DNA from 4 places in the Teredinibacter sp. KSP-S5-2 genome. Region 1 is predicted to be linked to each of the others. Evidence: predicted binding sites of a transcription regulator. Region 1 holds the regulator's gene; each other region holds the start of a gene.
What was found. Region 1 encodes sigma-54, which starts transcription at its own class of promoters, with help from an activator protein. Its sites were predicted from a motif close to TGGCACANNNNTTGCNNT; they were not measured.
Positions count from the first base shown of each region.

Region 1 (8,215 bases):
CCAAGGTAAACCTGGGGCGTACGGTGATGGTATCGGTGTTGGTTAAGCCGCCTGCCGTTTCTTCGTCGTAGGAGAGTACTGCCTCAACGCGTTGTCGGTCTTGCTCGGTCATAGCCGACAGCACTTCTTGAATAACTTGCTCGGGCAGTTGTTGCAGAATATCTGCAATGTCATCCGTTTCCAGGCCTTCGGTTATTTCGGCAACGGCTTCAGCGTCCATGTCGCTGAGTATGTGCGACCGAAGTTCATCCGGTAATTCTTCAATGACTTCACCGGTGCTGGATTTATCGACCAACTCCCACAACAGTGTTCTGGAAGGTGGCGGTGACGATTCTATGAGACGGGCTATTTCTACCGGCTTTAGTCCATTTACCAGACGGGCAATTTGACGCAAGGTACCGCCGTCGAGCATATTGTGAATACGCTCGATATGAACCCTGGATGGGTGCTTGATTTCTTCCGCGGGGGCTTGCATTCAATAAAAAACTCTACTGTTTATGAGGAGTTTGACTCGCTATCAAATTTTTGCTGGAGCAGAAGATAACGAAAGCTAAATTAGATTGCTACAGAAATATTCTTTTATTCTCCTTCGCCAAATTTATCGTTAATTAAATCACACAGTGCGTCCATGGCTTCCTGTTCGTCATTTCCTTCGGTCACAAGTGTGACTTCACTGCCTTTGGTTGCAGCAAGGAGCATGAGAGAAATAATGCTTTTTACGTCTACCTGCTTATCGTTAAAAGAAATCATCACGCGGCTTTCATAGCGGTTGGCCAAGTTGGAAAGCTTGGTTGCAGCGCGGGCGTGCAGACCGAGTTTATTGATGATTTCAATTTTTCTTTCAAGCATGAATTCGTTCCTGAATTACTGTCCGGGGATCTGTTCTAGTTGACGATGGCGAACCTGAACATTTCCATAGTGTTGTTTCATCTGCTGGCTTAAGCGTTCACACAGGTATACGGAACGATGCATACCCCCCGTACAGCCAATCGCAATGGTTAAATAGCTGCGGTTGCTTTGTTCGAACTGAGGTGCCCACTTGTGAATAAAATGGTATAGATCCTCTTCCATTTCCTGTACTTCTTTTTGTCTGGCGAGGAAATTTATAACTTCTTCCTCCAGTCCCGATTTGGATCTGAGTTCTGGGCTCCAGTACGGATTTGGTAAACAGCGTACATCGAAGACAAAATCGGCATCGACTGGGACGCCATATTTAAAGCCAAAGGAGGTAAACATAATTGCCGTTCCCGAAGAAGATTCCCCGACAACCAAACGCTTAATGGTTCCACGTAGTTCATGGATACTCATACGCGTGGTGTCGATGGTAAAACTTGCAGAATTGGCAATAGGAGCAAGGATCTGCTTTTCTTTGGCAATGGCCTCATTGAGACCAATGTTATCGTCTGACAGAGGGTGTTTACGGCGGGTTTCGCTAAAACGTTTTAAGAGTACTTCCCTTGAAGTATCCAGATAAACAACGTCGCCACTAGTTCCCGGGTGTGTTAGGGAACGGATAATATCCGGTACCTTACTTAAATCACTATGGAAATTACGGGCATCAATGCCAACGGCAATTTTCTGTTCGCTTTGCTTATTAGCGGATTGAATATGCGCGATTAAGGCGGGTAATAGATCAGCGGGAAGATTATCTATGCAGGTGAAACCTTCGTCTTCTAGAAGGTGTAAGGCTGAGGTTTTGCCCGACCCTGATCTGCCACTGATAATAACTAAACGCATATTGCCACCTTGTTTTATTAATGGCTGGTTTGTTGAGTGATGAGCTGAAATAGCTGCTCGTCGCTGGATGCTTCGCGAAGGTGTTTTACCAGTTCCGCTTTTTGCATGGCTTCGGCGACGTTTGCCAGGGTTTCCAGGTGCTCTGCTTCAGCATTTTCCGGCACCAACATGGCGAACAGTAAATCGACAGGTCGACTGTCTGCGGAATCGAAATCGATGGGGTCGTCCAGTGTGATACAAGCTCCCAGTGTTTCGCCTCCGGTATTACAGCGGCAATGCGGAATGGCAATGCCTTCACCGATACCCGTTGAACCTAATTTTTCCCGTTCAACCAGATTGGTAAATAGTTCGTCGGCGTCTATCCCTTCGCAATACTGTGCAAAAAGGTACGAAAGCTGCTCAAGGAGCTTCTTTTTACTGGTGGAATTCCATTTGGCCCGTGTTCGATCCTGAGTGAGAATTGATTTTATTTGCATGACTTTCGGATACTTACTTTTAAACCATTCATAACCAAAAAAACCAAAAGCATGGGTACCGCTTTTGGTCATTTATAACCTAACTATTTTACCAGTATTTGATACTGGCTTCAGGGGTGCCAACCCTAACATTATTGGCGTTTACACTAAACGTTTACGCTCATTGGACGGGGGAATACCCAGTGATTCACGGTATTTCGCAATCGTCCTTCGTGCAACCTTGATACCTTGTTCTGCAAGGAGTGCTGTAATTTTAGAATCACTGAGCGGCTTTTTCGCGTTTTCTGCCGCAACCAGTTTTTTAATTATGGCTCGAATTGCTGTCGATGAGCACTCTCCGCCACTGTCTGTAGCAACATGGCTGGAGAAAAAGTATTTCAGTTCAAAAATCCCCTGTGGGGTATGCATATATTTCTGCGTGGTAACACGCGAAATGGTGGATTCATGCATTTCCACTTCTTCTGCCACATCATGTAAGACCATCGGTCGCATGGCTTCCGGTCCATGATCGAGAAACCCCTGTTGTTTTTCAACAATGCATGTCGCGACCTTTAATAAGGTTTCATTGCGGCTTTGCAGGCTTTTCAAAAACCAGCGGGCTTCCTGTAGGTTATCCCGAAGAAAGGTGTTGTCACTGCTGGAGTCGGCGCGCTTAACCAGAGAAGCATAGTCCTGATTAATGCGTATTTTAGGGGCTATCTCCGGATTGAGTTGTACCTGCCAGCGGTTGTTTTCCTTTTGTACGAAAACATCTGGTACTACGTATTCTGCGGTCTCAGTACTGATGGCATCGCCGGGTCTGGGATTAAGGCTCTGAATCAGGGCAATGGCTTTTTGCAGCTGCGGCTCTTTTACTTTGAGCCTGCGCATGAGTTGTTTGAAGTCTCTGCTACCTAGCAACTCCAAATACTGGTTTACGATACTTTTCGCGGTGGCCAGCTCTTCTGTTTCCGGTGCTAAATGGGAAAGCTGAATCATCAGGCATTCACGAATGTCCTGGCTGGCTACCCCAACCGGATCGAACTGTTGGACGCGATGCAGGACGGCAATGACTTCGTCCATTTCCAACTCTTCGTGATGCTTTACTATGCCCTCGAATATTTCGTCCGCGGTTTGGCTGAGCATTCCCGAGGGTTCGACGGCATCAATAATAACTTCGGCGATCTCCCGATCCAGATCGGACATGGGAGTCAAGTTAAGTTGCCAGTGGAGGTGATCCTGCAGGGTTTCTGTCACCGCCCGCCGTGATTCAAAGTCGAAATCCTCGTTGTCTGGTTTTGAAAGACCCGAACCGGAAGGTGCAGATTGATAAACATCATCCCAGCTGGTGTCGACGGCAAGATCATTTGGAATGTCCTCGCTCCATTCGCTGTCGGTTGCTGAGGAATCGTCGTAGTTGTCCCGTTCTGAGGTTTCTTGCTCGTTGGACTTGCTTTCTGATTGATCTTTACTGGTGTCTTGAGAGGCTTCTCCACTGTCTTCCTGGGTTTCCAGCATCGGGTTGCTGTCTAACGCTTCCTGAATTTCAGCCTGGAGATCGAGTGTGGAAAGCTGGAGAAGACGAATGGCCTGCTGTAGCTGAGGAGTCATCGTCAGCTGCTGACCCATTTTTAACTGCAGGGTTTGCTTCATAGTCTGCTAAATCTTTGAGATTACTCGAATTTTTTACCAGTAGATTTCAAAAGTTTAGTCGCGACTAGAGCGACAAGCAATGGCTTTTTTGCTTTTTCGAAGCAAAGTTTGTGCCGCGCCAAGAGCTAAGAGGGTAGGTGGATGAGTTTTTGTTGCAAGTTAAAGCGTAAAGTGCTGACCAAGGTATACTTCGCGAACTTTTTTGTTGTTCAGTACTTCGCCCGCATCGCCTTCAGCAATGATATGCCCTTCCGATACAATATAGGCCTTTTCGCAGATATCGAGAGTTTCCCGAACGTTGTGATCAGTGATTAATACCCCGATTCCCCGGTCTCGCAGCTGTTTTATGATGTCCTTAATGTCGCTCACAGAAATAGGGTCGACACCGGCAAAGGGTTCGTCCAGCAAGATAAACTGGGGTTCAGCTGCCAAAGCGCGAGCGATCTCAACGCGTCGTCGTTCACCCCCGGATAACGCCATGCCCAAGCTGTCTTTGATATGGGTAATATGAAATTCTTCGAGCAGGTTCTGCAGGGCTTGGTTTCTGTCTCCCCGCCGTAAATCGTCACGAGTTTCCAATATCGCCATGATATTGTCGGAAACTGTCATTTTTCGGAACACCGATGCTTCCTGCGGAAGATAGCCCAGTCCTGCTTTGGCTCGACCGTGCATTGGCAAATGGGTGACGTCTTTGCCGTCAATAAATACATTACCTCGCTCGGGTTTGACGATGCCGGCAATCATATAAAAGCACGTTGTTTTACCCGCCCCGTTGGGGCCTAGCAAACCAACAACCTGACCGTCATTCACGCTCATGGAAACATCAATAACGACTTGGCGACCTTTGTAGCTTTTGGCGAGGTGTTTGGCGTGCAGCTGGGGCATGAAAACGTTTTTCCTGGATGAATGCTAGTTTTTCAAGGATTTGGCCGGAATGACCATACGTACTCTGCCATCGTCTCCGTCGGTATTGGTGCCGCCAGCTCTAACAACAGATTTTTTCACATCATATTCAATTTTATCGCCACTCAGGCTGGTGCCTTCCTGTTTGAGCAGAGCCTTGCCCAATAAGAATAGCGTGGCGTTATTCACTTGGTATTCGAGCGTTTGTGCGGTGGCTTTTACTTCCGCTTCATCGGCTGCTGGCTTTTGTTTATAGGTTGCGGGTTTCCCCGTTGCGACAACTTTGGATACTTTATTGCGTTCACTATAAATCACCACTTTGTCTGCCGTGATTTCCATGCTGCCCTGTTCCATGATCACCCGACCTGAATAGGTTGTGGTGCCTTTTATTTCATCTCTTTCGGCCTGGTCAGATTGAATAGTAATCGGTTGTTCTTTATCGCTTGGCAAAGCAAAAACAGGATGCCCAAGCGCAAGACAGACAATAAAAACTGTCAGGCGAGAGATAAGTTGTCTCGGGCTAAATAGGGTCATGAACGCCTCGTACATTGGACAGAAGCTTAATTCGTTTTTCATTGAGGTTGGCAATCATGCCGATTGCTGTGATTTCTCCACTTGGGGTCGTGATCTTAACAGGCTTATCGGTTTCTACCAGTTTTTCTCGTGGAAAAATAGTGAGTTCCTCTGTTTGCAGCGAAGAGGTATTTCCTTTTTTATCGGTTTGCCAGATTTTTACGTCTTGCCACAGGTTCAGTAATTCGCCCTTTTCGCTGAGCTTGCCATTGATGGATTCGATGAACCAGGGTGCAACATCCATAAACAGCTGTACGGAAGGTTTATCTATCAGCGTGTAATCCCTGGCAGGCAGATAGCCGCCTTCTTCTGTTGTCTGCTCAGGAACCTGGTAGTACTCCAATTTTTCTGCATTGAATACATAATCCAGTGCACCTTCTTCGTTAAAGTGCTGTGAAGATGTCTGATGGGCAACTGCAATGGGTGTTTTGTCTTCTTCTTCGGTTTCTGCCTGAGGGGTTGGGTTTAGAAAGCGGTCTGGCGAATCGATAACAAACGCCAAGCCCATAATGACAAGCAGTACGCCGATCAGGTAGAACGTATTAATGTTGATGAGTTTTTTGAGCTTGGCAAACATAGGGAGTATTTTGCTCAGGATATGTATTGAGCAAGCGCCGTATCAAATGACCCTTGGGCTTGCATGATAAAATCACAGGCTTCTCGAACCGCACCTTCACCGCCCGCTCTGGTGCTTTGCCAGTGTGACCTTTCCACCATAACCGGCAGGGCATTGGCCACAGTCAGTGCGAGGCCAACTTTGGTCATCACTGTTAAGTCCGGGTAGTCGTCCCCCATAAAGGCTATTTCGTCCAGCTCACAGGGAAAGCTCTTGAGTAGTTCGCATAGTGCAGAGTACTTATCTTCCCTTCCTTGAATCAAGAATTGTATTCCCAAATCCTGAGCGCGTTTTTCAACGATATGGCTACTTCTGCCGGTAATAATGCCCACTTCTACCCCGGAACGACGCAGCATTTTGATTCCGTGACCGTCCAGAGTGTTAAAGGCCTTGTGCTCAACACCTTGGTCATTGAAATAAATTTTGCCATCGCTCAATACGCCATCGACATCGAGCAGAAGCAGTTTTATTTTTTTTGCTTTTTGAATAACAGTTTCTGAGGTCATATCAAATGTTAAATAATTCCTGCTCGAAGTAAGTCGTGCATATGCAATATGCCTGCAATAGTGCCGCTTTTTTCCAGCACCACTAACGCGGTGATTTTTCGGGATTCCATAAGGTTTAACGCTTCAACAGCTAGCGTGTTGGGTTTTACCGTCAACGGGTTTTTGGACATAACAGAAGAAATTGGTTCCCGATTCACATCAATTTGTTTGTCCAGGCAGCGTCGTAAATCCCCATCGGTAAAAATACCGAGCAATTCATTTGTGTCATCAGTGACGGTTGTCATACCGAAACCTTTTTGACTCATTTCTGCAAGTGCTTCGGTAATAACTGCATCCTGAGCGACATAGGGAATTTTGTCGCTTGAATGCATGAGGTCGGAGACCCTTAACAACAATTTTTTGCCAAGGGCACCACCTGGGTGTGAGAAAGCAAAGTCCTCGGCAGTAAAGCCGCGGGCTTCGAGCAGGGCTACTGCCAGGGCGTCGCCCATTACCAGTGTTGCGGTTGTGCTGGAAGTCGGGGCCAAGTCCAGAGGACAGGCTTCGGTATTTACGCTGATATCCAGATTAATATCTGCCGCTTCTGCCAGGGCTGAGCTTTCTTTTCCCGTCATACTGATTAGTGGTACACCAAGACGTTTGAGCATGGGTAGCAAGCTCACGATTTCGGCTGAAGTACCAGAATTAGATATAGCAATCACCAGATCTTCGCTGGTGATCATCCCTAGATCGCCATGATTGGCTTCGCCCGGGTGTACAAAAAAAGAGGGGGTACCTGTGCTGGCCAGTGTGGCAGCCATTTTTTTTGCTATATGGCCGGATTTTCCCATCCCTGTTACAACAACGCGTCCACAGCAGGTCAAAATTGTCTGGCAGGCTTTACTAAAGTTTTCACCAATGCGTTCTTCCAAGGCTGCAATCGCATCTTTTTCCATCGAAATAGTGCGCTTTGCGGATCGAACAAAGTCAAAGGTGAGGTCGTATCGGCTATCTAGGGTCATTTTTATACGGAAAACGAAAATAAATAGAAGTAATAACCTAGGTAGCTTAGCAGCATAAATGCACCAGCAAAACGACCTATTCTTGCTTTGCTGTCTATCGTGTTTGATCCAAATGAATTTCGCAGAGAAAAAATGATCAGAGCGATAAGCGCAACCGTAATCGCCAGCATGATTAAATAATCTCGATAAAAAACCTCTTCGCCAATACTGGGTGGCGATATCAGACCGGGTATGCCCATAACCGCGAGTAAGTTAAAAATATTTGAACCGACGATATTGCCTAGTGCAATGTCGTGGTGGCCTTTTATCGCGCTCACTACCGATGCGGCGAGTTCTGGCAGGCTGGTGCCTATCGCAATAACCGTAAGGCCAATTATCAGCGGGCTGACGGAGTAGTGTTCTGCGACGTTTCGCGCACCCCAAACCAGCATGTCGGAACTGTACATCAGGGCGACTAGGCCTAACAGGAACCAAAAAATCGCTTTAGGTGTGCTGGTTTTTTGTACTTGAGCTTCCTCTTCTGCGATCTCTTCTTCTGACAGGTCTTTTTGCTTGCACTTTACAATGTAAAAAATACTGGGAATAAGTAGCCCTAGTAATATACAGCCGTCGACCAGACTGATGGTGCCATCATATAAAATGAGGCCGGCGATTAGCGTCACTATCAATAAAACCGGAGCTTCGTGTAGCAAAACATGTTTTTGTACCGGGATGGGGACAATCAGGCAGGTAACTGCCAATACCAGTCCAATGTTGGCGATATTGGAACCC
Region 1 covers NZ_CP120416.1:26,156-34,370, forward strand. The annotation lists gene mgtE (magnesium transporter) at 1-475, opposite strand, end outside; gene P5V12_RS00115 (HPr family phosphocarrier protein) at 580-849, opposite strand; gene rapZ (RNase adapter RapZ) at 865-1,737, opposite strand; gene ptsN (PTS IIA-like nitrogen regulatory protein PtsN) at 1,755-2,285, opposite strand; gene P5V12_RS00130 (RNA polymerase factor sigma-54) at 2,355-3,845, opposite strand; gene lptB (LPS export ABC transporter ATP-binding protein) at 4,005-4,730, opposite strand; gene lptA (lipopolysaccharide transport periplasmic protein LptA) at 4,755-5,282, opposite strand; gene lptC (LPS export ABC transporter periplasmic protein LptC) at 5,269-5,898, opposite strand; gene P5V12_RS00150 (HAD-IIIA family hydrolase) at 5,913-6,443, opposite strand; gene P5V12_RS00155 (KpsF/GutQ family sugar-phosphate isomerase) at 6,452-7,444, opposite strand; gene P5V12_RS00160 (calcium/sodium antiporter) at 7,447-8,215, opposite strand, start outside.

Region 2 (8,215 bases), 2.4 Mb from region 1:
GCTCGTTAGTATCGAAGGTTAAACCTTATGGTCAGAGTATCGGCGTAGAAGTCTGATATTCTGACCATCTCAACATCTATGCCTATTTATTTTTTATGACCATCATGCAGAAAGACACAGATACAGAAAACACAGAGTCGATTTTTGATAAAGAACACTCTCTTCAGAATATCCAGAAAAATCTGTTAGCAGTACAACATCAAATTGAAAGCACATGTAAAACATCAAATCGGAGCAGCAAGAGCGTTCGACTTTTACCCGTCAGCAAAACATTTAGCTCTGAATATATTCGTTTAGCCTATGCCATAGGCTGTACAACATTTGGCGAAAATAAAGTTCAGGAAGCCCAGAAAAAATATCAAGAAACCTGTGACATACCAGATCTACACTGGGCGATTATTGGGCATCTGCAAACCAATAAAGCGAAGTACGTTGCTCGTTTTGCCAGTGAATTTCATGCTCTGGATAGTCTTCACCTTGCAAAAGAACTTGATCGTAGACTACAAATGGAGGGGCGCTCTCTGAATGTGTACATTCAGGTCAATACATCTGGAGAGAAAAGCAAATACGGTTTAGAGCCGGATCACGTGGAAGCATTCATCAAACAACTCCCCGTGTTTTCTTCCCTACAAGTAAAAGGATTAATGACCCTCGCGATAAATAACAGAAATGCAGAACAAATTCGAATGTGTTTTTCTACATTACGAAACTTACGCAATCAATTACGACAAAAAACGCCGGCAGGTATTGAACTGAACGAACTCTCTATGGGGATGTCTGGAGACTACAAAATCGCAATTAAAGAAGGAGCAACGGTATTACGAATTGGCCAGGCAATATTCGGCGCACGGAGTTTACCTGACAGCTATTATTGGCCTAAATAATTTTAGTATCGTTATTTATCCTACTCAATTGTAGCGCTATAGCCTTGCCGAAAAAATCGAGAAAGCTATAGCAGCAACCGTACTTAATCTTTCCATGCAGAGCAACGAATTACACTGCAAAAATTCCCACGATGATAGTGTTCTTCTTTATCAGCAATAACATCCGCTTTCACATTCCCAAAAGTCGTGTCAGGCTTATGCTTAATTCCTTCGTAAAAAGACTGAATGATATTTTCTTTAAAATCTGGCGTTCGAGGAAATGCTTTAACAATCGCATTTCTGTCTTCCTCACTGAACTCCTGATATGTTAAACCAAGCACGTCCATTTCAACCCCGGCGGTAACAAGTGCAACGACCGGATGCATATGGACAGGTACCCCTGGAGTAGTATGTAAGGCAATCGCAGTCCAAACGGTGTAGACGTCATCTTCAGGAATACCATAACTGCGTAAAAAATCACGAGCGGCGTGAGCGCCATCCACTTCAAACCGCTCATTCTCACTACTATGGCTTGGCATCAATCCAATATCGTGGAACATAGCACCGGTGTAAAGCAACTCGCGATCAAACTTCAACTCTCTTTTCAAACCAGACAAAACACCAAAACAGTAAACCCGGCTGGAATGGTTGAACAATAATTCCGTCTCAGTATCACGAATATACTCAGTGACAGCCCTGGCCAGGTTAGAGTCAGGAATGGAAATCTCTTTACTGATACGAGCCATATTATGTACCTCCAATTAAATTTCTATGTGCAGATAGAATAAATTGGGGTTAACATGTCCTCAATCGACTTAATACGTCTTAAAAGGACAATTTCAGATCGTGAGAGCCATCATTACCAATGAAAACCAAAAGCATCGTTATCGCCGCGGTACAAGGAGTCCAACTACTCGATGTATCAGGTCCGCTGGATGTCTTCGCAGAAGCTAATATTCAAGCAAAATATCAAGCATATCGACTTTTAATCGCATCTCACGGACCTGAACCTGTTCGCAGTTCATCGGGTGTTCGTTTGATCCCTGACTTAACCTTCTCATCTAAGGACGAGGAATCTATCGATACTTTACTCGTTGCGGGTTGCCCAAACGCCGAGAAAATCAATGAAAATAATGCACTAACCGACTGGCTCTCGGAGCAAATCCCCAAGACCAAACGTTATGGTTCAGTCTGTACTGGCGCATTCTTTCTGGCTGCTACCGGTTTACTTAACGGACGAAGAGTTACGACTCACTGGGCTCATGCCGAACAGCTCGCTGAACAATACCCTGAGCTTATTGTTGAAAAAGATGCAATTTATATTAGTGACGGACCGTCACGCACCGCTGCGGGAGTTACCGCTGGGCTTGATCTTGCTCTTTCTCTTGTAGAAGAAGACCTTGGTAACGAAATAGCCAAGCGGGTTGCAAGTCAGCTCGTCATGTTTTTTAAACGGCCTGGAGGCCAAATACAGTTTAGCCGGAATCGGGAAGCTGTTCCGGCAGGTCGCTCAGCACTTCAGGAGTTACAGCGATGGATTGCGGCTAACCCGAACCTTGACCATACAATTTCCAGCCTCGCGCAACGCCTAAACTTAAGTCGACGCCACTTTTCACGAATGTTTCGCGATGAAGTGGGTATCACTCCGGCAAACTGGATCAAAGAGGCACGGATAGAAGCGGCTCGTCGATTACTTGAACAAGGAAATTTCGCTCCAAAACAAATAGCCGCGCTTTGTGGCTTTGCCAATTCAGATACGCTAAGGCGAGCTTTCGTTTCTCTTGTGGGCGTGACACCAGCAGAATACCGAAAACATTTTTCGTTAATGAAGAAAAAAGAATAGAAAACACTTATACAAATGAACATCCACTCGAACTAGCAGACGTATCAGAATAAATAAAATAGAAACTTTTTAAAGCAGCGTTTTTATTTATCTAAAAGACTATGTATAGGTAGAGTTAATAGAAGATAAAGCATAGACAACAAAAAATAACTTCAAACAATTACAAAGTATATTTATAAAAAATCCAAGAGGAGTAAGCCCTACAACATACAGAACTTATTCCCCTAGAATTTAATGCTCTAGAACTTAGCCCTTAATTCGGCGTATACCTAAGCCCAACAACCCCAATAGCATCAGAGCAATAGAACTTGGTTCTGGCACAGAAACAGGTTCAGAGGCAAAACGTAAGTTATCGTATGCAATACCTGCTGGGTCTGTGTTACTGATTGTCACACCAGCGAAAGCAACTGTGGAGCTGAATGTGTAGTTTTCGTTGAAGACAGCCATAGACAAGCTATCCACTAAAGAACCATCTCTAGCAAAAAAATCAAATGTTGCAGCACCATTTGCTTCAGCACCACCAATAAGCATGCCTAGACTAAAAATATCGTAGTCGAACAACATAGAAACAACACCTTCACCGATATCACTACCGGCTATCCCACCAGCAAGGCCAGCTGCACCTTGTATCGCCCAGATACCATCGTTCGCAGAAGTTGTGCCCAGAGTCAAAGAACCAGTCGGAGTACCGGAAACTGTTTCAAACCCGCTACCACCTGGATCAATTACAGTTTGACCAACAAAGTGCTCACCAACCGAAACACCATTTCCATCAAAATAGGCGCTCGCACCGGAAGGCAAAGTAGAGAAATCTTCCATCAGTGGATCTGATGACACTACATTACTCACAGAAACAGGTAATGCTAATGCGACCGAAGACATGATTGATAAAGTAAACAACGCAACCACTTTTCTTATTGTCATATTATGTATCCCTTAATTATTGCTTGTCGTTAATGGTATTTCACCATTCAGCAATTACTGTACCAGTGAAAAAAAAACGATTCAGATCAACAGGTTATATTTAACTTGGATGAAATGAATAATTATTCCTGTAAAAAAAACTGACAAGCCAAGAACAACTGTTATGACTTAAAATTCAATGCATTCGTAAATACGAATTATTACCAAAGGCCTAAACGGAAAGCATTTATATAATTATTAAGAGGCGTTAGATTTAATTACGAATCAAGAGAGGTAGAAAAACTTTATAGGCTAGAAAATAAAACAAAATCAGGCATGACTGCCGACAACTGGACACTATGTTTTGCTTAAAAAAGAAATATTCCGCTGAGAAATAAAACAATATTGTAATTTCTCAGCGGATAAAATTATTTAATAATGCCCTATTCCCACTCAATAGTAGCAGGTGGTTTACTGGACACATCGTAAGTCACGCGAGAAACACCAGAGATTTCGTTAATAATTCTATTGGATACTTTCTCCAATAACTCATATGGCAGATGTGCCCAACGAGCCGTCATGAAATCTATGGTTTCTACCGCACGTAAGGCAATTACCCACTCGTAGCGACGCGCATCACCAACAACACCAACGGATTTAACAGGCAGGAATACGGCAAATGCCTGACTGGTTTTGTGGTACCAACCTGACTCATGTAATTCCTGAATAAAAATTGCGTCTGCCTCGCGAAGAATGTCGGCATATTCTTTTTTCACTTCACCGAGAATGCGAACACCTAAACCTGGCCCAGGGAATGGATGACGGTAAACCATATCGTATGGTAGGCCAAGTTCTAAACCAATCTTTCTCACTTCGTCTTTAAATAACTCACGTAACGGTTCAACCAGTTCCATTTCCATTTTGTCAGGCAAACCACCCACATTATGGTGGGATTTAATCACATGCGCTTTCCCGGTTTTGGCCGCCGCAGACTCAATAACGTCTGGGTAGATTGTACCTTGCGCCAACCAGTTAACGCCTTGAAGCTTTTTCCCTTCTTCTTCAAATACGTCGATAAACTTATTACCAATAATTTTTCGTTTTTGTTCCGGGTCCTGAACACCTTTCAAGTTATCAAGGAACATGGCTTCTTTATCTGCACGAATAACTTTGACGCCCATGTTTTTAGCAAACATGTCCATCACCTGGTCGCCTTCATTCTTGCGCAGAAGTCCGTTATCCACAAAAACGCATGTCAGCTGATCACCAATAGCTCGGTGTAAAAGTGCTGCGACAACAGAGGAATCCACGCCGCCAGACAAACCAAGTAAAACTTTGTCTTTTCCAACTTGATCGCGAACACGTTCTATCGCATCTTCAACAATATTGGCCGGAGTCCAAAGCGCTTCACACTCACAAAGTTGCAGTACAAAATGCTCAAAAATACGTTTCCCTTGAAGAGTGTGTGTCACTTCAGGGTGGAACTGTACCCCGTAGAAACGCTTTTCTTCGTTGTACATACCAGCAATAGCACAAGAATCGGTGGAAGCCATTAATTGAAAGCTTTCTGGCATTTGTACCACTTTATCGCCGTGGCTCATCCACACATCCAGCAACGCTTCACCGTCATGACTTACATGGTCTTTGATATCCTGAAAAAGGCGACTTTCACCCTCTACTTTTACCTGAGCATAGCCAAACTCACGGATATTCGACCCTTCAACCTTACCACCAAGCTGTTCGGCCATAGTCTGCATGCCATAGCAGATTCCCAATACAGGTACGCCAAGGGTAAAGACCACTTCAGGGGCTCTGGGCGACTGCCCTTCTGTCACAGATTCCGGGCCACCGGCGAGAATAATACCTTTAGGGTTAAATTCACGAATTTCTTCATCCGTCATATCAAAAGCACGAATCTCAGAATAAACACCAATTTCCCGTACACGACGAGCGATGAGTTGAGTGTACTGAGAGCCAAAATCAAGAATAAGGATACGCTGAGCGTGGATATCAATGGACATAAGCGCTTCTGTCTAATTTAAAGAGGTGGTGGTAAGTGTTACGCCGCGGATGCGGCGCAACAGTACAGTTAGTTTAGCGTCCAGACACGGGATAGTTTGGCGCTTCTTTGGTAATAGTGACATCGTGAACATGACTTTCACCCATGCCAGCAGCAGTCACACGAACAAATTCTGGTTTAGTTCTCATCATTTCCATATCCGTGGAACCGGTATACCCCATAGACGCCCGCAATCCACCCATTAATTGATGAACGATTGCTGACAACGGCCCTTTGTAAGGAACACGTCCTTCAATACCCTCTGGTACAAGCTTTTCTAAACCTTGGCTTGAATCCTGGAAATAACGGTCAGAAGACCCCTGGGTTTTACCCATTGCCCCCAAAGACCCCATGCCCCGGTATGATTTATATGTACGCCCCTGATATAGCTCTACTTCACCTGGAGCCTCTTCGGTACCGGCAAACATGGAACCCATCATAACCGCGTGAGCACCGGCAACAATAGCTTTAGAGATATCACCAGAGAAACGAATTCCACCATCGGCAATGACAGGTACATCAGTGCCTTTCAACGCATCAACTACATTCGCAATTGCCGAAACCTGCGGCACCCCTACACCCGTAACGATTCGAGTTGTACAAATAGAACCAGGGCCAATACCCACTTTTACGCCATCCGCACCAGCTTCAACCAAGGCTTTGGCCGCCTCGCCCGTGGCAATATTACCGCCAATAACCTGAATGTCTGGGTAGTCCTTCTTGATTTTTCGCACACGTTCAATCACGTTTTGCGAGTGTCCGTGAGCAGTATCAACGACCAATACGTCTACACCCGCTTCTATCAAGGCTGCAACACGGTCATCAGTATCTGGGCTGGTTCCTACGGAAGCACCAACGATCAAACTACCATTTACGTCTTTTGATGCATTCGGGAAGGTTTCGGCTTTGTTAATGTCTTTAACAGTTATCAAACCACACAGGTCGAAATTATCGTTCACCACCAGAACCTTCTCGATTCTGTGTTGATGGAGCAAAGCTCTAACGGTTTCAGCCTCGGTTCCTTCTTTCACGGTTACCAGTTTTTCTTTGGGTGTCATGATACTGGCGACACTTGCACTCAGGTTCGTTTCAAAACGAACATCCCGCCCAGTCACTATCCCCACCAAATCTTTGCCATCTAATACAGGTACGCCAGAAATTTTGTTTTTCTGGGTAAGAGCAATCAACTCGCTGATGGTGGCACTGGATTCAATAGTGATCGGATCTTTTACTACACCCGCTTCAAACTTTTTAACTGCCCGAACTTCTCGAGCCTGGTCTTCAATCGACATACTCTTGTGGATAATACCAATACCGCCCTCTTGCGCTAACGCAATGGCTAAACCCGATTCAGTTACCGTATCCATCGCCGCCGAGACCAACGGGATATTGAGAGACAAATTACGTGTCAACTTGGTTTTTAATGACACATCTTTCGCGGTTACGGATGAGTAGCCAGGAACCAATAAAACATCGTCAAAGGTAAGCGCTTCTTGAGCAATCCTTAACATAAAACTACCGCCTTAGGTTGGGTGAGGTCGCATGAAGAAAACCCGACATTATAGATGCTCCGGGATGATGGGTAAACAGAGTGAGGATGGTGTCTAGGCGAAATCAACGTTAAAATGGCCCTCATGACTGATTTATTTTCTCCTGCATTCCCCCAAAACAACCCTGAGCGAAAAGTGCTCAGCGTTTCTCAATTAAATCGAAAAGCCAAACAGCTGCTTGAAATGCACCTACCCATGATTTGGCTAGAGGGTGAGATATCCAATCTCAGCAAGCCTGGTTCCGGCCATTGGTACTTCACCTTAAAAGACGAGAATGCCCAGGTACGCGCCGCCATGTTTCGTGGTCGCAATAGCTTGGTAAAAAACCCACCCAATAATGGTGACAAAGTATTAGTACGTGCCAGGGTAAGCATTTACGAAGGACGCGGAGATTACCAGCTTATCGTCGAACACATGGAAGATGCCGGTTTTGGCATACTGCAAAAGCGTTATGAAGAGCTAAAAGCCAAGCTTGCCACAGAAGGTCTGTTCGACCAATCACATAAAAAGCCTCTACCTCAGATCCCTAATCATATCGGGGTAATCACTTCCCCCACAGGCGCAGCCATCCGGGATGTATTAAGCGTTCTAAAACGTCGCTTCCCACTTTGTCCAGTCACAATTCTGCCTGCCCCCGTCCAAGGTGATGGTGCCCACGAAAAACTCATCTCGGCACTAAAGTACGCAGATGAAAGTAGTCAGTTTGACGTTATATTGCTGTGTAGGGGCGGTGGCTCTATTGAAGATTTATGGGCATTTAATTCGGAAGATCTGGCAAGATCGATATTTGATGCGCATACACCGGTTGTATCCGCTGTTGGTCATGAGATCGATTTTACCATCGCAGATTTTGTCGCAGACCATCGCGCACCTACCCCTTCTGCTGCTGCGGAGCTGCTGAGCCCGGATAGCGATCAGCTATTGATCCATATTTATAATCAAGAGCAAACCCTTCGTCAGCAAATCACAGATATCATTTCCCGGCACCGACAGTCGC
Region 2 covers NZ_CP120416.1:2,616,737-2,624,951, forward strand. The annotation lists gene P5V12_RS11390 (dihydrodipicolinate synthase family protein) at 1-22, shown strand, start outside; gene P5V12_RS11395 (YggS family pyridoxal phosphate-dependent enzyme) at 105-884, shown strand; gene P5V12_RS11400 (HD domain-containing protein) at 968-1,609, opposite strand; gene P5V12_RS11405 (GlxA family transcriptional regulator) at 1,729-2,706, shown strand; gene P5V12_RS11410 (PEP-CTERM sorting domain-containing protein) at 2,953-3,630, opposite strand; gene guaA (glutamine-hydrolyzing GMP synthase) at 4,053-5,630, opposite strand; gene guaB (IMP dehydrogenase) at 5,704-7,179, opposite strand; gene xseA (exodeoxyribonuclease VII large subunit) at 7,303-8,215, shown strand, end outside.
Region 2: a site for sigma-54 is predicted at 3,678-3,695, ahead of P5V12_RS11410 (PEP-CTERM sorting domain-containing protein). Genes of this name have one in related genera too.

Region 3 (8,215 bases), 1.9 Mb from region 1:
CATGCCGCCCAAACTGCTCGCCGACGATAAACGCAATATCTTGATTCGTCCCATGTTCTACTGTAATGAGTTGGATATCGCTTCCTACGCTGAACAGAAAGCATTCCCCATCATTCCGTGCAATCTCTGTGGTTCCCAGGAAAATCTCCAGCGACAGGCGATTAAGCAGATGCTTGCACAATGGGAGAAATCCCATCCTGGGCGTGTGGACACCATTTTTGCCGCATTGGGCCGTGTTTCACCCTCCCAGCTGGCGGATACTAACCTGTTTGATTTCTTTAACATGGAGATTGACCGTTCCCAGCCTTTGCCTGACCGAGAAGAGCAGGAAACGGACGAAGACCTATTCCGGCCCCAAATCGAGGCTCATACGGGGGGGGCGGAGGTAGGTGTTCATGAAGTGATCCCTGCTTTGAATCTGGGGGATTGATTTACCCCGTTATTTAGGTAATTCAAAAGGGGGATATTGAGCCTTACCCTGCTAACTGGCTCGAAAGCGTCTAAGATTAGTTAAGAGCCGTAAGGTCGGCCCCAAATATGCTTATCTTTGGTTGTGTAACTAGGCTAAACTGTCGCCCTTCACAACGAAATAAACATTTAAGCAAAAACGTCATCGACAGAGTGGCGAGAGGGTGTGTTTAGTACAGTAATGTATAAAAAATAGACCCTATGGATAAATTTGTTTGAAGCAGTGCTTGAAAAGCAAAAAATAAAGGTATTCAGTGCAAGGTTTTTTTCAGGGCATATCATTTAGACTCGCAAAAATAGGCGTTGTTGTCGCCTTGCTTGTGGGTATCTTTATGAGCGCTGTGCAAATCTATATCGATTATCAGGCACAGAAAACCGAAGTTAATCGACTGATCAACCGCATTACCGAAGTTTCCACCCCTCCCGCCGCCCGGGCAGTACACACTCTGGACAATATGCTTGCCGCCGAGGTTGCCACTGGCCTCATGCGCTATGACTTTATTATTGCGGTCATCATCGAAGACGAGCTAGGTAATGAACTAGCTGCATCCAGTAAAGTCCGAAAAGATTCCTCCACCGTCTGGTTAACCAGACAAATCACCAATGACCTTGAGCCCTTTTCTTCACCGCTGGAAATTCCCGGTCACACTGGCGTGGGTGGGCATATTAGCTTTGTGGTGGATATGGATTCGGCCTTTACACCGTTTTACCAGCATTCCTTTTTAGTCATCGTCATCGGTTTGATTCGCAGCTTCCTTTTGGTGATGTTCTTGTTTGTGGCGTTCCATTACTTGCTGACCAAGCCGTTGATACGTATTTCCTCGGAAATGAAGCAGATAAACCCCGGTTCGCCAGGTGAGCAGCGCTTATCCATGCCGAAGTCGCATAATAATGACGAGCTGAAGCAACTGGTGGATAGTGGTAACCAGCTTCTGGACGCAGTAGATTTGGCCTTGGCCAAACGGCGTGCGGTGGAAGTGGTGTTGCGTAAGAGTGAGGAGCACGTTCGCCAGATTATCGACAGCCTGCCTGTGTGGGTTGGTGCACGAAATAAAGATGGTCACTATATTTTTGCCAACAAGGCATTGGCCGACTTTTTGGATACCTCACCAGAGGCGATGAGAGGCTCGCATATTAGCGACTTTACTCAGCATTTCATTGCCGACCCCAAACAGGTGATGAGCATTGATTCGCAAGTGATCTCATCGAAAAACAGCGTGCAGGTGTGGGAAGAAATATGGCTCGATACGGACAATAACGAGCGTTCCATGCATACCCACGTTATGCCCATGGAGTTCTATGACGAAGTGGTTGCGTTGGTGGTGTCTTCCGATATTACCGAACTGAAAGCCACGCAAGCGCAAATGGAGCACATGGCGTACCACGATGCGTTAACGGATTTACCCAACCGCAGTTATCTAGTTGAGCGTCTGGAAGAGGAACTGCGCAAGGCTTCTGCACAAAACTTCCTCGGCGCCTTGCTCTTTATCGATCTCGACCAATTCAAATACATTAATGACTCGCTTGGACACCCGGCGGGTGACGGTGTTTTACAGCATGTTGCTGAACGCTTACTGACCATCGCTACAGAAAATGATTTGGTTGTGCGTTTAGGCGGGGATGAGTTCGTGGTGGTCATCACCAACCTTGGCCATGATCTGCCTAGTGCCATTCTGCGTGTCGAAGAAATTGGTGAGCGAATACGTTCAAGTGTTTCCCAGCCATACAAACACAACGATTTAACATTACATGTTACCTGTAGCGTGGGCATTGTGATTTACCCGGAAGACGGTGCCGGGGTGCATGAGTTGCTGCGTTACGCTGATGCGGCCATGTACCAAGTGAAAGAGCAGGGCCGTAACGCCATTCAGTTCTTCAACAAATATATGACTGACAAAGCGCGCAATGTGTTGGTGATGGAAGGGGATCTGCATTCGGCGCTGAAAAATGGCAGTTTCAGTCTGCACTATCAACCACGGGTACACACCGCGACCTCTGAAATCGTTGGTGCTGAAGCGCTATTGCGTTGGGAGCATCCCGAACGGGGGATGATTTCTCCGGCAGAATTTATCCCGATTCTGGAAACCTCAGGCCTGATTGTGGATGTGGGCATGTGGGTTATCGAAGAAGCCATTCGACAGGTTAAGGAATGGCAAGATACAGGTTATTGGACCGATGATATGCGCCTGGGAGTAAATATCAGCCCTCGCCAATTCCGTTCAGCTAACTTCGTCGAGGCGGTCACCGAGCGCCTGGAAAGAGATAATTTCTCGCCCTATTTGCTGGAAATGGAGATCACCGAAGGCATTGTTATCCATAACCTTGAAGAAACGGTTGCCACTATGGAGCAACTCAAAAAGAAAGGGATCAACTTTGCCCTGGACGATTTTGGTACCGGGTATTCATCGATCAGTTATTTAAAGCGTTTACCTGTGTCGATTCTCAAAATTGACCAAAGCTTTGTTCGTGACATTACCATCGACCGTAATGATCGGGCCTTAGTCGAAACGATCAGTGCTATGGGTAAGATGTTGGAGCTCGAAGTGGTTGCTGAGGGTGTGGAAACTGCGGCTCAGCTTAACCTTATTCAGGAATACGGTTGTCTATACTACCAAGGGTATCTATGCAGCCGTCCGGTTGCGCCTAGAGAGTTCGTCAGCCTGTTGGCGAAAAAGAAAATCAATATCGCCTAAGCTTAAGGAAGTCATTCCAGCTCTAAAACAGCTTGCCAATTAATACCGGAATAGCCGTTTCCACTTTCAATATACGTTCGCCAAGTTGTATTGGTGCAAAACCACACTCAACAAAACGCTCAACTTCCTGCTGCAAAAAACCGCCTTCCGGGCCAATTGCAAGGCAGATTTTTCGCTCTTCAGTGTGGGGTGTGCAGAAGGGATAATCTCCTGGGTGGGCGATTATTTTTTTTGCTCCAGCAGAAAGTGATTCCAGTTCATCCTCAATAAACGGTCGAAAGCGTTGGTGAAAATGCACTTTAGGTAGTTGCGTAGCTTTCCCTTGTTCTAACCCAAGTAGCAGTTGATCCTGAATCGCCTGTTCGTGCAAACATGGGGATTGCCAAAAGCTCTTTTCCACCCGACTAGACTGAATCAAATGTAATTCAGCAACGCCCATTGTGGCGATTGTTTGCAGTATGCGTTTGATCATCTGTGGGCGGGGTAAACCAAGAATGATGGATAAAGGCAAGGCGGGTGGGGGTATCTGATTCAGCATGTCCACTTCGATTATGACGTTTTCCCCATCCACTGATGCAATGTGGGCGTTGCCGATCATACCGTTGAGGATTCCAACCTGTAGCGAATCCCCTGTATTCAGGCGTAATATTTTCAGCACGTGGTTGGATTGTCGGGGGGAAAGGTGTGCCAACGCACCTTTGAGTTGCCCGGGTTGCAATATCAATAAATTCATGGGAATCAACAACAAGCCAATAGGTGGCGTTTACTCGCCTTATTTGTGAGATGGCGCTCCCGGCTGGAATCGAACCAGCACCTAAGTCTTAGGAGGACCCTATTGTATCCATTCAACTACGGGAGCGTTACTTGGAGAGGTTCTAAAAAACTGAATTCTCAGAACCTCTTTAGAACGCGCAATTATAAAGCTTGCTACTTAAGGTATCAAAGTGATTATGCTTCGCCGACGGAATTTCCCCGGTTATAGCCACCGGTAGCGTTTCCTGTTGCAGTATAAAGGGAAGGGGCATCCGTCTGGCCGCGCACGATATTGACCAGGCGGGAATATACCTGCTGGTTTCGGGCCAGCATTTTGCCGTTGGTTTCATTTTTTACCCGACATTCTTCAACGAGCTTTTGCAGATTCTTCCATGCGGCTTGCAGGCCGGGGTTTTGGAAACTGAGTAACAGTTCGTCCCATTTATCAGCGGCTTGTTCTATCGGTACTTTTAGCCACTGGCTGCGCAGATTGGCACTTTGTTCCAGTTGAGCCAGGTATGCCAGCTTGCTGTTAATGATTTCCTCAAGCTTATTTGCATCGCGGTGTTTCAGCGCTTCTGATTCATCTGTTAATAAGCGAAGTAACTGTTTGCACGCGTTTATATCAGTGGCAACCTGTTGCTCGATATCTTGCTGATTGGGGGAGCTTGTTTGTGTATTCGCCAAAGTCATAACTGAGTATCCAGGGTCAACTTATTGACATTAACGTGTTGTTAATGACTCATATTAAGACTAGAGCAGTTTTTATGCCGATGTGGCAGAAGAGAGGGGAAAAGAGGTAAAGAGCCTGACTTTTTTATTAGTACAGGCTCTCTTGAGCAAGAATGCTAGCGGCGATTTTGTCCGGATCAACCTTGTAGCTACCATTCGCGATAGCGGCTTTAATTACAGCGACTTTCGCTTCATCGATATCTGGTGCTTCAGCCAGGCTTGCTTCAACCTGAGCCAGGGTTTTACCGGAAATGCTGAGCGACACATTATCACTGGCGGACTCGGAACTGGTGTCGTTTGAGACTTCCGCTTTCGCTTCTCGTTGAGCCGCCGGCTTGGCCTTATTGGCCGCCATATGGCTTGTGTGGATACTGTTACTCGGATCAATAACCATGATCTTAACCTACCTTTTGTGCGCTATATGCCACAAATTTTAACTGTCTACACAGAGTATCGGCAGTTTTTTATGCAACTTTAACTTTTTTTTACCTATTAGATGAGTTTGCCAGCAAATGAGCATTCATCACTGTTACTCTGCCAGGACCTGCCACGATAGCGTCAACAATACGGCTGGATTTGGTGTTTTTTACCCGAATTTGCTGTCCTACATAACCCGAAGACATTGCCTCACCGGGCGCGGTTACCATGAGGGCGGAGAGAGATGCCTCTATGGTTACTGCATCTCCACGATTGATGACATTGGTTTCCGTCAGGCCAGACAACCGAATCGGCTCGCCAGCTCTGATTGGTCGTTTGGTTTCTTTGCCAATTGCTCGCTCAGCAGACATGATGAAGCTGCTATTAAGTAGAGAAGTATTCATCCTTTTGGTGGTCAAACTTTCTTCTGTAACCACTTCTCCGCGTTGAAGGTTATAGGCTGCGACCACAACATCTGCATACACATCCGTCGAAACCGGGATATAAATAGTCCATTGCTGATCTCTGTCGCAGCGCACTTTAACCGAGAATTTTTGCGCGTTATACCCTTGTTTAATGGTTGAAAACTGCAGGCCATTTTCGCAACTCGCCAGCTTAAGCCTGGGATCAATGCTACTTACCTGGATTTCAATATTGTTTTCAAATTCCTTGCGGCCATATTCATCAATCAATTCCTGAGTCACATGTTGTTTCACCGCAGTGCTTAAAAATGCGAGATCCTGATAGTCTTGACCCAGCACGGATGGTGAGCAGAAAACCAATAGAGCAACAACTAAAAAACTGCGTAGTGCCATGATTTGTGTCCTATGCTGTAAGTACGGTCTGCGTATGCTTACGTTTGTGTGTGTCAGAAAACTGTCGTACACAAGGGGTAAGTTGAATTTATTGAGTGATATTGCAAGGTACGTGCCCAACACAAAGTGTAGACCACAGGCATGTCGATTTCGTGAAGATACAGAGGTTTTTATGGCGGGTGTGTTAGACAGCGTCAATCAGAGAACGCAGTTAGTCGGGCAGAACCGGCTTGAGCTTTTATTGTTTAACTTGGGTGATGCTCAACTTTACGGAATCAATGTTTTCAAAGTAAAAGAAGTTTTGCAATGTCCACCGTTAAATGAAATCCCTAAGCGTAATCCGGTTATTCGGGGTGTGGCACATATTCGTGGTGGTACTATTCCTATTATGGATTTAAAGCAGGCCACCGGAAGAGCGCCGCTTGAAGATATCCAAAATTGTTTTGTGATTATTACCGAATACAATCGCTCAACCCAGGGCTTTTTAGTAAAAGGTGTGGAGCGAATTATTAATATGAACTGGGGGGATATCCACCCACCACCCAGAGGTGCCGGTCGAGAAAACTATTTAACGGCTGTGACCGATGTCGATGGTAAATTAGTAGAAATAATTGATGTTGAAAAAGTGTTAGCCGAAGTTTCGCCTTTGCCTTCTGACGTCTCTGAGAAAGCCATCGAGGAAGCTCAGGAAGAAATCTCTGTTTCCAAACACATCCTTATTGCGGACGACTCTTCAATTGCACGTAAACAGATTCAAAAAGTGGTTGAAGCGCTGGGAGTGAAAACCACAGTTAAAAAAGATGGAAAAGAAGCGCTGGAATATCTGACTCACTTGGTTGAAGATGGTAAAGATCCATACAAAGAAATTCTGATGGTGATTTCCGATATTGAAATGCCCGAAATGGATGGGTACACGTTTACCGCAGAAGTTCGGGCTAATCCGGCATTAAAAGACTTACATATCGTGCTTCACACATCCCTCAGTGGTGTATTTAATGAGGCCATGGTTAAAAAAGTCGGGGCAAATGATTTCCTTGCCAAGTTCCATCCAGATGAACTGGCCAAGCGCGTGAACGACCGAATGAAAGAGCTGGTTGGTTACGTAGAATAAAGACAAACAAAAGCATAAAGCAGGTTTTTGGAATAAATCGAGTGATTCGACATAAAGCAGAGAGCGTAACCTTGGGGTCCGGCGAATTTCAGGAATTTCGCGATTACCTACAAGAAATAGCCGGTATAGATCTGGCGGACAATAAACAATATCTGGTTGCGACAAGAATTCGCAGAATACTTTCTGAAAATAACTGTAACTCTTTAGTTGACCTTACTCGGCTGATAAAACAGCCATCGCAGCGCGACCTCAGGCAAAAAGTCATCAACGCGATGACGACCAACGAAACCTTTTGGTTTCGCGATTCCTACCCCTATGAGCATCTTAGGCACAAGTTGTTACCCGAGTTTGCTAAAGTCAACGCAATGGGCAAAATGCGTATCTGGTCGGCAGCGTGTTCAAGTGGGCAGGAGCCATATTCACTCAGTATGGTCGTTGATGAGTACCGTCGAAGCGCATTGGGTGGGGCGCGAATCTCAGCCGAAATCGTTGCAACAGACTTATCCAGTAATGTGTTAGATCAGGCCAAACAAGGGATTTATGACCGGCTTTCTATCGGTCGGGGCTTGTCTGAACAACGATTGAAAACCTTCTTTACCCCTCATGGAAATGAAACCTGGGAAGTTAAACCTGAAATAAAACGATGTGTTACTTTTCGTCAATTAAATCTGCAGGATAGCTACGGGCTACTGGGGAAATTCGACATTATTTTTTGTCGAAATGTGCTTATTTACTTCTCCGGTGAATTAAAGAAAAACATCTTAACCAGAATGCACGCCGCCCTGAAACCTAAAGGTGTGTTATACCTTGGCGCGTCAGAATCTCTGGCTGGTGCGGCAGACTTATTTGAAGTCGTGAACTGCAATCCCGGTGTGTTATATCGCGCTAAATAAACCAGTCTAATATTCGTGGCATGATCATTTGTTTCTGGTGTGAGTGCCATTTTCCCCCTGTGGTTCCATTCTTTTATTTGCTTTCTATTGCCTGTTTATCAGAGCTTTTGTCGAGGGAAATTGTGCTCGTGACGGCAGCGGAAATAGATTGCCGCTTACTCTGACTGTATTGCCTGGAAAAATAAAAAACCTAATAAAATCAATCACATATTTCTTTGGCACAGTCGTTGCAATGTCTTTGTGTAAGTAAATTTAATTCATGATTGAGAGTGTGTGATGGGTATTAGCTTTGACAAAGCATTAGGGGTTCACCAAGCGGCGTTGCAGTTGCGC
Region 3 covers NZ_CP120416.1:3,124,348-3,132,562, reverse strand. The annotation lists gene ttcA (tRNA 2-thiocytidine(32) synthetase TtcA) at 1-430, shown strand, start outside; gene P5V12_RS13485 (EAL domain-containing protein) at 723-3,161, shown strand; gene P5V12_RS13480 (16S rRNA (uracil(1498)-N(3))-methyltransferase) at 3,184-3,894, opposite strand; tRNA gene P5V12_RS13475 (tRNA-Arg) at 3,946-4,020, opposite strand; gene P5V12_RS13470 (flagellar protein FlgN) at 4,110-4,607, opposite strand; gene flgM (flagellar biosynthesis anti-sigma factor FlgM) at 4,735-5,040, opposite strand; gene flgA (flagellar basal body P-ring formation chaperone FlgA) at 5,132-5,878, opposite strand; gene P5V12_RS13455 (chemotaxis protein CheV) at 6,051-6,989, shown strand; gene P5V12_RS13450 (protein-glutamate O-methyltransferase CheR) at 7,031-7,882, shown strand; gene flgB (flagellar basal body rod protein FlgB) at 8,159-8,215, shown strand, end outside.
Region 3: a site for sigma-54 is predicted at 5,979-5,996, ahead of flgA (flagellar basal body P-ring formation chaperone FlgA). Genes of this name have one in related genera too.

Region 4 (8,215 bases), 2.0 Mb from region 1:
AACTCAACCTAAAGGCTTATAGAGCAAGAGATATGCCAGCACTTTGACTGCAATTCATTTGGATAAATAAACCGGATGCAAACCAAAATTCGTGTACATAACTCAAGGCAATAAAAACCTTTGGGCCTATCACTACTTAAATGTAGACCCAAGAGACGGGAAACGAGAAATGAAATGAAGGAAAGGACAAACACCGGGCGAATACGCCCAGTGTTTAAACAGGTTGGATCCTATTTAGACAAAATAGTCCACAGCATAATCAAGTTGAACATTGGTGTGCACGATTTCTTCCTCAACAACATCGGAAGACATAACACCATCAGCGACGGAACCGGACTGTTCCCCGTCCCCCGTTCCTTGTTGCTGCTGTTCAAACGAATGATCAGATACATCCACATCAACCAGATTTACACCCTGCTCACCCAAGAGTTCTTTGAGACGAAAAATTGACTGATCAATGCCATCTCTGACCGATTGATGAGCCGAAGCAAAGCTCACCGTGGCATGATCGTGACTGACTGCAACCTTAACCTGCAACGGCCCCAGTTCTGGCGGATCCAGTTGTATTTCTGCAAACTGAATGTTCTGCCCAGCCAGGTTCGCCGTTCGCTCAGCCAAAGCCTGTGCCCATTGCGGCTGGCCAACTTTAATATCAATCTGCATACGCATCTCAGTCGACAAAGGAGATGGTGATGCTGAAGTTAAATTATTTACGGCCTGGAAGCTGGAGTGCTCGTTTAGATTCAAACTCGGCTCACCTTTCACCGATGATTTGAGTAACTCTGCAAACGATACAGACAAAGGCGCATTGTCATTTTGTGATTTTGCGTTAAGGGCATTTGCAAGTTGCGTGGCAGTAAGAGGCTTGGACACTTTCGCCGCAGGATTCTGATTCACCAGAGACAATTCACTGTTAGATAAACTCACCGGTTTTAGCTCAACACCCTGTTCCCCTACAGAAGAATTTAGCGAGACCTTCGATGTTAGACTGACATCCGAAACCGTTTGCCCTATTGAACTGTTGTTGGAACCTGATGCTGAATTGGCAGACTTAATGCGATACGAAGTCATTAATTCCAAAATACGTGAAGTCGAGTTTCCGTTTTCACCCTTTTCGCCTTTAACAGCACTTTCTGTTAACGCTGAAACGAGAGTTGGATCGTTCAAAGGGGTAATATCTGATGGCTCATTCACACCCCCCTCTTCCGTTTTTTCATCTGTCGATAATGGCTTTCCAGTGTGCAAAACCTGAAGCACAGATTCAGGTGTGCCCTCGATATCATCCTCACTATCTACCTGCGATGGTTCACTCTCAGTTTTGCTGTCATTATCAAGTAATGCATTGTTGGTATTTGCATCCGCATCAACAACGGTAACTGGAGTATCCGTTTCAGTTTCAGCCTCTGCCACCTCAGTCGTCTCAACAACCTGTTCATTGGAGTCTTGTAGCTCAGTGGTTGTGGCTGACACTGTTTGGGTGGTTGTCTGAGTACTATCCGTTGATACTTTGTCTTTTACCACGGGCTTAACCGCCTGTTGCTTATCCAACTCTTCCCGAAATGTTTTTTCGGTTTCTCCTGTGACGGCAGATACGTCTTGACCGTGCTTTTTGGCCAACACTGATGATCGGTCAGTATTAACAACGGTCGGTTCGGGTAATAAAGGCGTCATGAAACCCCCTGAGAGAGAATTGCTAAGACGTACTCACTACACCAGTGAGTACTCGTCATCTATCTAAGGGGTTATAGAGCAAAGGTTATGCCAGCGGGCTGCTGTCGAGATATAAAGAAAAAAGTCTTTTAAATTCAGAAGGTTAAGAAGAGAGAAAGAGGAAACACGCAGCATTAATTCAAATATTTTTCGAGCTCAGAGGAAACAGCGGCAAACTCTTGCTCCACAGAGGCAAATTGTTGCTCTATACCTTCACCCAACTTATCCCGCCCCATAATTTCCAACTGGGCGCACAGCTCAGCAATCGGGTTAGCTCCAATATTCCGGCTGCTACCTTTTAAACCATGAGCCTCCTGGCGAATACCTTCAAAATTGCTGTCAGCTACAGCCTCTTTCAACAATTCCATACGACGGCTACCATCTTCCAGGTAGGTTTGTATTAGCTGGCTGAATTTTTCATCTAATAATTCTTTTAAACTATTTAACATATCGTGATCAACAGACGACATGTGCATTTCTCCCTAGCTTTCATTTTCCCAGCGGAAATGGGCTTCGATATCATTTCCCGGTGGATGAATAATGAGTTTCTCACAAATTGAGTCGATTAATGTTAGTCCGCGACCAAAATAATTCGGTTTTTCTTCAGGCGCATCCTCACCATGGTATCGAATGGGTTGAGCCTCCTGCTGCTTTCTGGACTCTCGAGCTTGAAAGTCAAAGCCTTCTCCCGAATCCTTCACACGAATAATAAGCAAACCACCATTAGCTTGATACTGGTGCGCCAAGGTAATGACCATATAGTCATCATGCAAGCTGTTCAGTTTTTTTCGTCGATCGTCATAATAAGCCACAAAACCTTCCGGGCTTAGTTTCTGGTCTGACGTCATACCCAAAATACCGTGATCCAACGCATTATTAAACATCTCTGACATGACGGTATAAAGCATGGCGCTATGTCGTCTAAGACCCGGGATCTCGGACAGAATATTCAACAGCAGCGGTAATGGGTCGTAATCCTTCAAGGAAGAAGACTCCACACGAAAATCCATCTTCCAATCTTTTAACTGTCCCTGCTTGGCTTTTTCGGAAATATCCTCATGCACCACCAAGTCCACTTCTTCCATGAGAATTTCGACCAGGGAAATGTCATCATTTTTATCGCTGGTGCCAATATGATTATGTACCTGACCAAGGATTTCATCGAACAGAATATCCTGTCCTTTACGACGCTCCATCAGCCGATGAAGTCGCTCCTCACCAAACATTTCCCCTTTACCATTACGCGCTTCACAAATGCCGTCGGACCACATATAAAAGCGGTCCCCTTCTTCAAGGCGAATACGCTGGGTTTCGGCTTTGAACTCCCTATGAGATAGCACGCCCAAAGGTAAATGGCTGGACTGAATCTTTTCGTAATTATCAGTATCGGCACGATAGAGATAGCAATCAGGTAAACCACCATTCCAGACACGTAATCGTTGCTTAGTAAAGTTCACATCAATACATGTGGCACAACAAAAGAAGCCAACGGGAAGAATCTGATTTAGCTTGGCATTAATTTCACGCAGGATATCCGCCATCGAAAACCCTTTGCGTACCATGCCATAAAAAGTGGTTGCCAACGGCATTGAACCGATGGCCGCGGGTAAACCGTGTCCGGTGAAATCTCCCAATAACATGACAATACTGCCACTGGGACTAACCTCAGAAACCAGTACGTCTCCGTTGAACACCGCGAGGGGTGACATGTAATAACGAATATTACTGAGATCCAGGCAACCGCTGTGGGCAATTTTGTCGAAAACCTGTTTCGCTACACGCTGCTCTTGAATCAGGTGGCGGTTATTCGCCTCAATCTGGGATTTTTGTTCCGCCAACGTCTGGTGCATTTCACGCATGCGACTGAAGGCTTTAATTTTCGATTGAATAACAACCCGATTGTAGGGTTTAGAGGCAAAATCATCTCCGCCGGCTTCAAGACACTCAACCAACGACTCGTTATCAGATAAAGAGGTTAAAAAGACAATTGGAACCAATTCGCCAGCAGATATTTTGCGAATTTCACGAGCAGTATCCATCCCGCCCATATTCGGCATGAGTACATCCAGCAACACAATATCCGGGCGTTCTTTTTTATAGGCTTCGACAGCCTGAACGCCGTCTTCGACACTGATTGCAGTATGGCCAACCTGAGTCACGATTGACTCAAGAATCATTCTGTCGGGAGCAGAATCTTCCGCAATTAATATTTTTAGATGTTTTTGGTTCGCAGCTTGAGCCATGAAGACTGATATCCCCACAGAGGGGATATCCTCTGATCCTTAGCGATAATTACTCAATCGTAAATAATTGTTCGAAACTCGAAATAGCAAATATTTTGCGAACTTCCGGCGAGCAATTGGATATCGTGATGTTAGCTTGATCACCGCCAGCGAAATCTCGAAGCACCAGAAGCATCCCCAAAGCAGAGCTGTCGAGATGGATAGTGTCTTCCAAATCCACTACATAACGCTGTATTTCACTTGGGTCGGTATCTTCATAGCTTTTGCGGAATTCGTCCAGGGATGATGCATCAAATCTTCCGTCAATGGAAATGGTTAATAGCTCACCACCTTCTGAAACTTGAGACTTAATTGCCATACTTCCTCTCTCGTAAGCTGTTTTTTTAATCGATTTGGCAAAGTAATCTTGGATAATGCGCCAGACTTTCTAAGCATAGCTTAATTTTATTTGAAACGAGACATTAATCTTTGTTCCAAACCCGTTAATATAACAAAAATTCCTATTGAAATCCTTTCGTGATGATGTATTTCGGTATCTGAGAGAGCGCCAAAACTTTATCTGCTGCTCCCAGCTTTACCGCACTTCCCGGCATCCCCCACACCACACTGGTATTTTCATCTTGTGCGACAGTGGTTGCTCCGGTTTGTCGCATACGTAATAACGCTTCAGCACCATCGGCGCCCATTCCCGTTAGAATGATTCCCATTGAGGAAGCACCCGCTTCCTGCGTCACCGAATCGAACAAAACCTCGACGGATGGTTTATGCCGATTAACCGGAGCCCCGTCATCCAGTAAACAAATATAGCCCGAACCCTGTCGTTTTATTTTTAAGTGCGCATCACCAGGAGCAATATAGACGCAACCACGTTCAATTGCCTGTTTATGGCTGGCTTCATACACGCGCATTGCGGACATTTTATCCACACGCTGAGCAAAAGATGTACTGAAAACTGCAGGAATGTGTTGAGCCACCACGACGGGAGGAGAATCTTCAGGTAAAGACACAATGACATCTTTAATTGCTTCCGTACCACCAGTTGAAGCGCCAATAGCACAAATAAAACCAGGCCGCAGTGTGCCGTTTTTAGCCACAGAATTTAATTGAGGTTGCGGCGAAACAGGGTGCTGCCCCTCATTAGCAATCACATTGGCAGAAGAAGCCGCAACCACTTTTTCGATAATCGTTTCTTTATATTTTTCCAGCGCGCCATGGCCCTGATCTTGTGGTTTACCAATAAAGTCCACGGCTCCGAGAGAAAGTGCTTCAAGTGTCGCAGGTGCTCCGTCATGGGTCAGGGTGGAAATCATTACCACCGGCATTGGCCGCAGACGCATTAAATTTTTTAAAAATTCAATGCCATTCATTCGTGGCATTTCAATATCCAAAGTAATTACATCTGGATTGTATTTTTTAATCTGCTCCCTTGCATCATAGGGGTCTACCGCAGCACCTACGACAAGTATGCGCGAGTCAGAAGAGAGTATTTCTGTCAATACGGACCGAATAACGGCCGAATCATCGACAATAAGTACTTTTATTTTATTTCTAAAGCTACTCATAAATCTTTATCCGGCACGGTTCACGTTCACTAAAAAAGCTCAACATCACCCGATTTAGGTTTCTTCGACATTTTATCCAAGTAAGCTTTTTCGCGTTTTTGAATAGTGTCATTTTGCATAGTACGGAGACGCTTTAATTTTACCGCCCCTGTATCGGGGAAGTACAAAACCTTTCTGGGCGATTCTCCCCCTAAATCCTTTGCGACGATTTTCAGACAGTCCCGATCCAGATAGTCCAATACAAATTCAATGTTTCTGCGGCCAACGTCAATATTCGTCATACTGGACAAAACCCGTCCGCCACCAAACACTTTGACCTCTAACCTATCTCTGCGCCCACCCAGTTTAATAATGGTATTAATTAAATACTCCATCGCCCAGTTGCCATAACACAATTCAGCATTCACAACGCTTGGACGATTAACCTTATGAGAATCTGAACTTTGGACAGGTAGCATGAAATGGTTCATCCCACCCACACCAATTTTGGCGTCTCGCACACAGGCTGCCACACAGGAACCCAAAACAGTACCAATGATTTCTCCATGAGCACTCACGTAGCATTCCCCCGGCAAAATTTTTGCCGCCGGCATATCCATTCTGCGATCCCAATAGCGGTTCACATGCTCAAAGCCCGCTATAACAGGAGGAAAAAGCTTTGCGTTCATTGTTCCATTCTTCTCACCAAACCTGGCAACTGTCAGTTTGCAAACTGTTAAATAATTCTCTGATACATTGTCCGTCCCAAAGAATCAAAACGGTTACTGACTTTATGCAGGTTTTCGCTGTGTCCAATAAATAAATAACCGTCACTTTTCAGAATAGTCGCATATCGATCAAATAACCTTCTTTGCGTTTCTGCATTAAAATAAATCACCACATTCCGACAAAATATCACGTCAAAAGGGCCTTTCATCGGCCAGTCGTGCATCAGGTTAAGTTTTTTAAAAGTAATTAACCCACGAACGTTTTCCTTAACCCGAACATATTCATGCCGTTTATCTGTAGCGAGAAACTTGCGATAAGTATCGGGAATATTTTCCGCTCTATCGCGGAGGTAGACGCCCTCTTTTCCTGACTGTACGACATTGGAGTCCAAGTCTGTTGCCAGAACTTTCACATCCCAACTGTTTAACGCGGCACAGTCCTTTAACACCATTGCGATTGAGTATGGCTCTTCACCGGTTGAACATCCCGCCGACCAAATACGAATTCGCCTTTCTTTGGCATTACGTTTAATTAGATTTGGAAGAACCGTTGAACGTAAATATTCGAAATGGTGGTTTTCTCGAAAGAACGACGTTAAATTGGTTGTTATCGCATTGATAAATTCTACCGACTCAACTTCATTATCCTGAGAGATAATTTGAAGATATTCAGCAAAGCTGTTCAAGCCTAAACGGCGTAGACGCCTTGCTAAACGTCCGTAGATCATATTCTTTTTATGATGAGACAGGCTAATTCCTGTTCTCGTGTATGCGATGTTCTGAATTTCCTTAAAGTCCTTATCGGTCATCGGAAATTCACGGTCAGAGAAATCATCAATTGCTTTCAATGAATGCACCTATCCCAACACATTGCCGTTATTAAAATGTCTGAACTAAAACTCCTCCCATTCATCATCGCTGTCATAGCCTCCACCCGAACTATCCGAGGCAGGTCGACTACCACCACTTGAGTAGGTTTTCAGTTCTGCTACCGGTGCACTGTCTGTGTAATCTGAGGGAATACCAGCAGTAGAGAAAAAGGCTACGATATCGTTCATATTTTTTGCCTGATCCGCCATAGCTTCGCCCGCGGCGGAAGCCTCCTCCACTAACGCCGCATTTTGTTGCGTCATCTCATCCATTTGCGATACCGCGGTATTTACCTGTTCGATTCCAGATGTCTGCTCCCGTGCAGCGTCGGCAATTTCCTGCATCATACTGGTCACGTTTTCAACGGCGGAAACAATTTCTGCCAGTGTTTTACCTGACTCGTTAACCAGTGCAGCACCATCTTCAACCTTGGTCACACTATCTCGAATTAAATCTTTAATTTCTTTCGCTGCCGCTGCAGACCGTTGCGCCAGATTACGCACTTCACCAGCGACAACCGCAAATCCGCGACCTTGTTCACCTGCTCTAGCTGCTTCCACTGCCGCGTTCAAAGCCAGTAGATTGGTTTGGAATGCAATTTCATCAATCACACCAATAATGTCGCTGATTTTTTTGCTCGACTCGTTAATTTCAGACATGGCGGACACAGCATCACTAACCACACTTCCACCTTCCTGAGCCTTTTTCTGTGCTTCACGCGCCAAACTATTTGCCTGAATCGCATTATCAGCACTTTGTTTTACCGCCGATGTCATTTCTTCCATACTGGACGCAGTTTCTTCCAAAGACGAAGCCTGCTCCTCAGTGCGCTGACTCAAATCCGCATTACCCTGTGCAATTTCATTTGCCCCGGAAGAAATCGCACCGGATGCATTTCTAATTTTGGTAATAACATCCGTTAATTTATCGGCCGTTGCATTGGCATCATCTTTTAACTGGCCAAAGGCACCTTCATAATCGCGGGTAATTCTTTCGGATAAATCCCCTCTTGCCATAGCGCCAAGCATACGTAAAACATCGTTCATGGCCACTTCGACAGTACTGACCAGTTGATTCAACCCTTTGCTTAGATTTAGGAAAAACCCTTCTTTAGCATCCAGGG
Region 4 covers NZ_CP120416.1:3,034,073-3,042,287, forward strand. The annotation lists gene P5V12_RS13060 (flagellar hook-length control protein FliK) at 235-1,671, opposite strand; gene P5V12_RS13065 (Hpt domain-containing protein) at 1,845-2,180, opposite strand; gene P5V12_RS13070 (fused response regulator/phosphatase) at 2,193-3,953, opposite strand; gene P5V12_RS13075 (STAS domain-containing protein) at 4,003-4,311, opposite strand; gene P5V12_RS13080 (chemotaxis response regulator protein-glutamate methylesterase) at 4,454-5,515, opposite strand; gene cheD (chemoreceptor glutamine deamidase CheD) at 5,545-6,183, opposite strand; gene P5V12_RS13090 (protein-glutamate O-methyltransferase CheR) at 6,231-7,070, opposite strand; gene P5V12_RS13095 (methyl-accepting chemotaxis protein) at 7,116-8,215, opposite strand, start outside.
Region 4: a site for sigma-54 is predicted at 1,747-1,764, ahead of P5V12_RS13060 (flagellar hook-length control protein FliK). Genes of this name have one in related genera too.